DNA from 2 places in the Alteromonas sp. NFXS44 genome. Region 2 is predicted to be linked to the other one. Evidence: predicted binding sites of a transcription regulator. Region 2 holds the regulator's gene; the other holds the start of a gene.
What was found. Region 2 encodes sigma-54, which starts transcription at its own class of promoters, with help from an activator protein. Its sites were predicted from a motif close to GTTGGCACGNNNNTNGNNT; they were not measured.
Positions count from the first base shown of each region.

Region 1: the regulator sigma-54 is predicted to act here: its motif matches at 1,797-1,815, upstream of dkgB (2,5-didehydrogluconate reductase DkgB).

Region 1 covers NZ_JAGDEA010000005.1:614,489-618,694, reverse strand. The annotation lists gene J3369_RS08040 (DUF445 domain-containing protein) at 1-772, opposite strand, end outside; gene dkgB (2,5-didehydrogluconate reductase DkgB) at 911-1,714, opposite strand; gene J3369_RS08030 (type 2 periplasmic-binding domain-containing protein) at 1,891-2,673, shown strand; gene rluB (23S rRNA pseudouridine(2605) synthase RluB) at 2,652-3,533, opposite strand; gene scpB (SMC-Scp complex subunit ScpB) at 3,526-4,161, opposite strand; gene J3369_RS08015 (segregation and condensation protein A) at 4,148-4,206, opposite strand, start outside.
Region 2 covers NZ_JAGDEA010000002.1:360,096-364,301, reverse strand. The annotation lists gene lptA (lipopolysaccharide transport periplasmic protein LptA) at 1-158, shown strand, start outside; gene lptB (LPS export ABC transporter ATP-binding protein) at 164-889, shown strand; gene J3369_RS04795 (RNA polymerase factor sigma-54) at 985-2,469, shown strand; gene hpf (ribosome hibernation promoting factor) at 2,502-2,789, shown strand; gene ptsN (PTS IIA-like nitrogen regulatory protein PtsN) at 2,798-3,241, shown strand; gene rapZ (RNase adapter RapZ) at 3,289-4,134, shown strand; gene J3369_RS04775 (HPr family phosphocarrier protein) at 4,134-4,206, shown strand, end outside.

The DNA of each region.
Region 1 (4,206 bases), on a different contig from region 2:
CCGCCAGAATGCTCACAATGGCTTTGGAAGCGATGTCAGCGCCCTGCTCGCTCAACCAGGTGGTCGGCAATATTTTCTCCAGTCGCCGGTACTCTGCTTTCAGCCAGCTATGTAGCTTTTCAGCAATAAACATCTGACTGTCAGGCCGGTGAGCAAGCTCTGCGATTTTATAAAGCAACTGGTCCAGCACCTCCTGATGTCGCTTATCACGGGTCAAAACCCGTAACGTGCCGGCCGCGAGAGGTGAAAGATCCATTTTCAGCAGAGCCCGCTTCACTCCGCTTACCATCATGTCCTGAACGGGTTTATCATCCAGCGTGTTAATGATCCCCACCAGCGAGCGCGCACCGAAGCGACTCAGACGATCTGCGTTTTGAGGCTCGCGCAACCACCTTGCCATTCCCTGAGCAGGACGGGCATCATTTACCAGTTTTTCGATAGCGACTTCATTGAAGAATTTCTCCTTCACAAAGCGGGACAAATTACCGGCAACCGCCGCTTTGTTATTCGCTACGATATTCGTGTGAGGGATTGGAAATCTGGCCGGAATGGGCCTGAACAATGCGCTGACGGCAAACCAGTCAGCCAGCCCGCCAACCAGCGCAGCTTCTGATGCCATCTTAATGAGTCCGGCCCAGGCGGGCCATGGCGTTATCCACTGCCGGTACTCGGCCAGCGTCGCAAGAATAAAGACAAACGCAGCCCCCACCAGCCAGAAATGCGCGATGCGTTTTGCACGCCGGAGCTGCTGCTGTTTATTATCCGGTAGCACGTTTGTCCTTGTATTAATATTGCCTTACTTACCTGACTGCACGTCATCAGGCGTATACATCCTATCCACTATATGGTGATGAAAGTGCAGCCGGCAAACCCTTTATGACAATTACGGGTGGTTAAATGTAAAAGGATATTAATCCCACTGCGGCGCGAAATCCGGATCCACGATACGTTCGCCGTTATCCAGCTCATCAATGCGCGCCACATCATCTTCTGACAGCGTGACAGCGGTATAATCGAAGTTCGCCTGCAAATGGTCCTTATTCGTTGATGAAGGGATGGCATGGATACCTTTTACTTCCATCCACGCCAGTACAACCTGGGCAGGATTGGCTCCGTGCGCGTCAGCAATGGCTTTGAGTTCATCATTTTTCATGACTTCGCCCACCGCAAAGGGCATATAGGCGGTAGTAGAAATACCAGCCTGCTTACAATGTTCAACCACCTGACGGTTTTGCATAAACGGGTGAAGCTCTATCTGATTAGTGAGTATCTCGCCCTCTCCCAGAATCTCAACCGCTTTGTCGATTTGTGCCATAGTGAAATTCGACACACCGATATGGCGCGTTAAACCTTCTTCTTTAGCCTGCTTCAGTGAGGCTAAATATGACTCCATGGGAATATGATCATTGGGTGACGGCCAGTGGATGAGCAGCAAGTCAACATAGGCCATTTTCAGTTTGTTCAGACTTTCATGCACAGACGGAATGAAGTGACCCTTATCAAGATGGTCGTGCCATACCTTGGTGGTCACGAACAGTTCTTCACGGGGAAGACCGGCAGTTTGAATTGCATTGCCGATTTCTTCTTCGTTGCCATAAAACTGGGCGGTATCGATATGGCGGAAGCCGGTGGAAAGCGCATCTGAAACTGTTTTTCTTGCTACCTCTCCTTCTAAACGAAACGTACCTACACCTAATTGAGGCATCGATTGCATTATCTTCTCCTGTTTTATGAATTCACCTTGTCTACGCTAAGACATTGAATACAGATTACTTCACTTTCTTCAGGTATTGGTTTTAATACTTGCATGCCAACGGTCTTATCGTGCAAAGGCAAATGCATTGATAGGCTTGTACTACGACTAAAGTTTAAGTGAACAGGACGAATACGATGCGACGCGCTATCACTCTTCTCGCTGCCGTATTGCTTTCAGGTCAGGCTTTTGCGGCGAAAGACACTTTCTTTGTAGGTGTTGAAGACAGTTCAGGCAGACAGGTCCACCCGGTGAACGGTGGCAAATATCAACCGGTACTCGATGCTGTGATGACAGCATTTGCTCTTGAAGAGGGCTTCGAACTGGAATATGTGCCCCTTCAGGGCGACGCGTACGATCAGTGGTTTAAAGAAAACACGATTGATTTCCGCTTTCCGGATCATCCCCGCTGGTCTGCCACAGACGGCACGCTGTTTTACAGTCAGCCTGTGGTCGGTATTTGTGAAATCACCCGTGTGTTGCCTGAAAATCAATGGATGCGAATTCCCGACGTGACTGCACTGGGTATTATTGAAGATCAGCCGGTTTCCAGTGACTGGTTAGAACAGGAACGTAAAGGCTACACAAAAATAGTGTCATTCTCTGACCCGACACACCTGGTAAAAGCGCTGGTTGATGGTGAAGTTGATGCCATTATCACAGACAGCGAACAGCTGAATGATGCAACTGCAGCACTGAAGCTGTCAGGTAAACGCATTGTGGCATCAGCACATATTCAGGATAAGAAAGAGAGCCTGCGGATTTCCAGTGAGCAGTATCCGGCGATGCTGGAAAAATTAGATGAATTTCTCAAAACGCACCGCGGGCTGATTGCTCAGGTTGCCCGCCGGCACGGTATTGATAACGGGCGTGCCTGTCTAAAGAAACGCCCTTCCCGTCAGTCAGAGCTGGCTGACTGATTACGTTGATGAGACTGCCGTGTACGGTGTTTTTTCACCGAGCGGCGCATACGGGTAAGGCGGGCATGATCCAGTTTACCCTGTCTTACATCCACCAGCGTTTGTGTTTCATCGTCCAGTTGCACCAGTTTACGAAGGGCATTTAACTGCTCCAGCGGCAGCTCTACCCAGGCACCCTGCGGTAAACGCTTTTGCAACTCCACCGGTCCGTAGCGCACGCGAACGAGACGGCTGACCTGCATTTCCTGAGACTCCCACAAGCGACGTACCTCTCGGTTACGGCCTTCAGACAACGTCACGTTATACCAGCGGTTCATGCTATCTTCTTCACCGGCAGGCTTAGAACGGGCTTTGATTTCAGTAAACCGCGCCAGACCATCTTCCAGTTCAACCCCTTTGGTCAGCGTGTTCAGGGTTTTACCGGACACTTCACCGAATACGCGTACAGCATACTCACGTTCTACTTCACATTTAGGGTGCATTAAGCGGTTTGCCAGTTCACCGTCATTGGTGAACAATAACAGGCCACTGGTATTGATATCCAGCCGGCCTACGGCAATCCAGCGTCCCACGCGGATAGCAGGCAGACGGTCAAATACTGTGGGGCGGCCTTCAGGATCGTGACGGCTGCATAATTCACCTTCCGGCTTGTTATACATCAATACACGGCATACCGGTTTTTCTGCCTGACGGGATAACAGATGACCGTCTACACGGATTTGCTGGCCGGGTTCAACACGGTCGCCCAGTGTCGCCATTTTGCCATCTACCGATACCCTTCCGGCTTCTATCCACCGTTCCATTTCACGGCGGGAGCCCAGTCCCTGGTTAGCCAGGACTTTTTGCAACTTTTCACTCATTTTCTTCTCGCTTTTGTTCAGCGGTTTCAATCGCACGGTCGTCGTCAGACGGTGCCTCCAGTGTAGCCGTCGCAGGCGGCTGTTCGTTGTCTTCAAGCCCTTCAAAAACCTCAGATCCGGGTAAATCGGCCAACGACTTTAACGAAAAATAATCCAGAAACTGTCTGGTAGTGGCATATAACGACGGTTTGCCCGGCACTTCTTTGTGCCCTACCACTTTGATCCAGTCTCTTTCTGTTAGGGTACGGATAATATTACTGCTGACTGCCACCCCGCGCACCGCTTCAATTTCGCCGCGGGTTATGGGTTGACGGTAAGCAATTAACGCCAGCGTTTCCAACATTGCGCGGGAATAACGGGGCGCGTTTTCCTGCCACATGCGGCTCAGCCAGGGGCTTAAGCTGTCCAGTGACTGAAAGCGGTATCCGCTGGCCACTTCAACCAGTTGAATTCCTCTGGGCTGATAGTCCAGCACCAGCTCTTTGAGCACCTCGTTCAGCGCCCTTTCACTGACTGTAAATTCAGCCAGCACAGACTCACGCAGTGCCAGTTTAGTCATAGGCGCATCGGCAACAAACAGTGCGGCCTCGACCAGTTGCTTAAGCTGGACTTTATTAATCTTCTTCATGACGGCCCAATTTTACATGAATTCTGGCAAATGGTCCTGTCTGAA
Region 2 (4,206 bases):
ATAGCATCACCTATGACATGTCAAAAGAGCAACTTCTGGCAACCGGCGGAGAAAGTAACAGCAACGGCCGTGTAACCACGGTTTTCCGTCCTGACACAGTTAAAGAGCTGAAGGAAGACAACAAGTCTTCAGACAGAAACGAAAACGAGGGTAACTAAGTTACATGGCAACCCTGAGTGCGACTCACCTGGCAAAGTCGTATAAATCACGCCAGGTCGTCCGTGACGTTAGTTTATCGGTTTCTACCGGACAGATAGTAGGTCTGCTGGGTCCTAACGGCGCAGGTAAAACCACAACGTTTTACATGATTGTGGGTCTTGTGCCGCTCGATAAAGGCAAGATCCTCATTGATGAGCAGGAGCTGACGCACCAGCCAATGCATGAGCGTGCCCGCCGGGGAATTGGTTATTTACCCCAGGAGGCATCCATTTTCCGAAAGCTGACCGTACATGAAAACATCATGGCGATATTGCAGACGCGTAAAGACTTAAAAAATCATCAACGTGAACAGGAAGCGGATGCACTACTTGATGAATTTAATATTAACCATATACGTAATAGTACAGGTATGAGTTTGTCGGGTGGCGAACGCCGCCGGGTTGAAATTGCCCGCGCACTGGCAGCCAATCCGCAATTTATTTTGCTCGATGAACCCTTCGCCGGAGTTGACCCGATTTCGGTTAATGATATAAAGAAGATCATTCAGCACTTACGGGACAGAGGTATCGGTATCCTCATCACCGACCACAATGTCAGGGAAACCCTTGATGTGTGTGAAGAGGCCTATATCGTCAGTCATGGAGAACTGATTGCTCAGGGCACCGCAGAACAGGTATTAAGTAATCAAAAAGTTCGTGATGTATACCTTGGTGAGCAATTCAGGCTATAGTTAAGATATCGGGATGAGCATTTAACGGAGATTTCGCCACCGGCACTCACACCGCTACAACCGGATGTCCTTTTTAGAGTTTATATAAGACGTAGATGAAACCATCTTTACAGTTAAAATTTAGCCAACAACTGACAATGACGCCTCAGCTTCAGCAGGCGATCAAGCTATTGCAGTTGTCTACGCTGGACTTACAACAAGAAATTCAGGAAGCCCTCGATTCTAATCCTTTGCTGGAAGTCGACGACAGCTCCGACAACGATGTAATTGAGAAAAATAACATCGATAATGATGACAGCATGCAGGAGTCTGCATCAGCATCATCTTCTGACAGCATGGATACCGGTGAAGCACTGGAAAAGAATGATTTACCGGACGAGTTGCCCATCGACAGTACCTGGGATGAGTACATTTCTGCGTCTTCAGCCCCCGCGCCCGGCCCTTCCGGTAGCGATGACGAACAAATCTTTCAGGGTGAAACCACCGAAAATATTCAGGACCATCTGCTGTGGCAAATGCGTCTGACACCTTTTTCTGACATAGACCGCGCCATCGCACTGGCGATTATTGACTCCATTGATGAGTCCGGTTATCTCACGGTTACCGTTGACGACATTCTGCAAAGCGTAAACAGTGACGATATGGAAGAGCCCGTTGAAGAAGATGAGGTTGAGTGCGTACTCAAACGTATTCAGCTCTTTGATCCTCTCGGTTCCGGCTCCCGCACACCGCAGGAATGCTTGCTGGTGCAACTGGCGCAATTTGCACCGGAAACACCGTGGCTGGAAGAAGCGAAACTGCTGCTCAGAGAGCATTCCGATCTGTTAGGCAGCAAAGATTACCGTACATTAATGCGTAAAACCCGCCTGAAAGAAGATCAATTACGGGAAGCGATGCGTTTGCTGCAAACGCTGAATCCCCGTCCGGGCAGTGCATTAATTACGAAAGAGCCCGAATATGTCATTCCGGATGTATCGGTTGCTAAGAAAAATGGCCGTTGGGTAGTAGAATTAAACCCCGACAGCTTGCCTAAGCTCAGTGTTAATCAGCAGTACGCTGCAATGAGCCGTAAAGCACGAAACAGCAGTGATTCACAATTTATCCGCTCTCACATGCAGGAAGCCAAATGGTTTATTAAGAGCCTTGAGAGCCGGAACGATACACTGCTGAAAGTAGCAAATTGTATTGTTCAGCAACAAATGGGCTTTTTTGAGCATGGCCCTGAAATGATGAAACCAATGGTGCTGAATGATGTCGCAGAAATGGTAGATATGCACGAATCTACTATTTCCAGGGTAACAACGCAGAAGTACATGCACACGCCCCGTGGTATTTTCGAGTTGAAGTATTTCTTCTCCAGCCACGTTGCCACTGAATCAGGTGGTGAGTGTTCATCTACAGCGATTCGCGCCCTGATTAAGAAGCTGGTTGCCGCTGAAAATCCAGGCAAGCCGCTGAGTGACAGCAAGATTGCTTCGTTGTTGGCCGATCAAGGCATTATGGTTGCCCGGCGAACAATAGCAAAGTACCGGGAATCCTTATCGATCCCGCCGTCTAACCAACGCAAAAGCCTTATCTAACTTAAGGCTGCTCAAAATAAGGAAGACGAAATATGCAAATCAACCTTTCTGGTCATCACATTGAGATCACTGATTCTTTGCGTAATTATGTCGATACTAAGTTCAGCAAACTGGAACGTCATTTTGACCACATATCAAATGTGCACGTTATTTTAAATGTTGAAAAGCTTAGCCAAAAAGCAGAAGCAACGGTTCATCTTAGCGGCGCGGAAGTCTTCGCCTCTTCCGAAAATCAGGACATGTACGCTGCCATTGACAGCATGGTCGATAAGCTCGACAGGCAGGTCCTGAAACACAAGGAAAAGCTTAAAAAGCATTAATTGAATTCATGGATATACAAGCCATAGTCAGCCTGGACCGCACCGAGTGTGCGGTCCAGTGCAATAGCAAAAAACGCATTCTCGAAATCATCAGCGGGATTGCAGCTAAAAATAACCCCGATGTTGATGAAGCCACCGTGTTAAGTAGCCTGCTGGCCCGTGAGCGAATGGGCAGCACAGGTATAGGTAACGGCATTGCCCTCCCCCACGGCCGTCTGGCCGGACTGGAAAAAGTCATTGCCATTGTGGTTACCAGCACGCCCGCCATCGATTTTGATGCTATCGATAATAAACCTGTGGATATTTTCTTTACTTTGCTTGTCCCTCAAGAACAAACCGAAGGACATTTACAAACTCTGGCCATGGTTGCCGGTAAACTCAGTGATAAAGAAACCATAAAAACTATCCGCAAAGCTCAGACAAGTGATGATATTATTCGCGCATTACAGTAACTTAGTGTAATACGCACCGACAACATGTGACTTCAGGAGAAACGGGCGTGAAGTTAATCATCATCAGCGGACGTTCAGGTTCAGGAAAATCAGTAGCACTTCGTGCCCTAGAGGATCTGGGGTATTACTGCGTCGATAATATTCCGGTTAATCTTTTACCAGCCCTGACACACACTGTCGCCGATGAATACGAGCAGGTGGCTGTGAGTATTGATGTCAGGAACTTGCCTAAAGAGCCTTCTGAGCTGGTTGAAATTCTCGACTACCTGCCTCAGTCATGGACTGTCACCATCGTATATATTGACGCAAGTGACGATATGCTGGTGCGCAGGTTCAGTGAAACCCGCCGGTTACACCCGCTGGCTAAACTGAATAAGTCATTGTCTGATGCCATTCAGACAGAACGGGAATTACTGGCCCCCGTAGCAGAAAGAGCGGATTTGAATATTGATACCGACTCTCTGAGCATTCACCAGCTGGCAGAATTAATTCGCGAGCGGATCCTCGGTAAGAAAAGCTCACGACTTGTTCTGGTATTTGAATCATTCGGCTTTAAACATGGTATTCCCAAAGATGCAGACTATGTGTTTGACGCCCGTTTTCTGCCAAACCCTCACTGGGAGCCGGATTTAAAACACCTGACAGGCCTGGATACACCGGTTCAGGTTTTCCTCAGTTCCCAACCTATAGTGACCAAATTTATCTGGCAGATTCAGAACCTCATCACGACCTGGCTGCCACATCTTGAACGGAACAACCGCAGTTACGTGACAGTCGCTATCGGATGTACAGGCGGACAGCACCGTTCAGTTTATGTAGCGGAATCACTGGCGAAAAATTTCCGGGAATCTCATCCTGATGTCCAGCTCCGCCACAGGGAGCAAAGTAAATAATGCGTATAGAGAAATCTCTGACTATTGTTAATAAACTGGGGCTGCATGCCAGAGCTGCAACGCAGTTGGTGC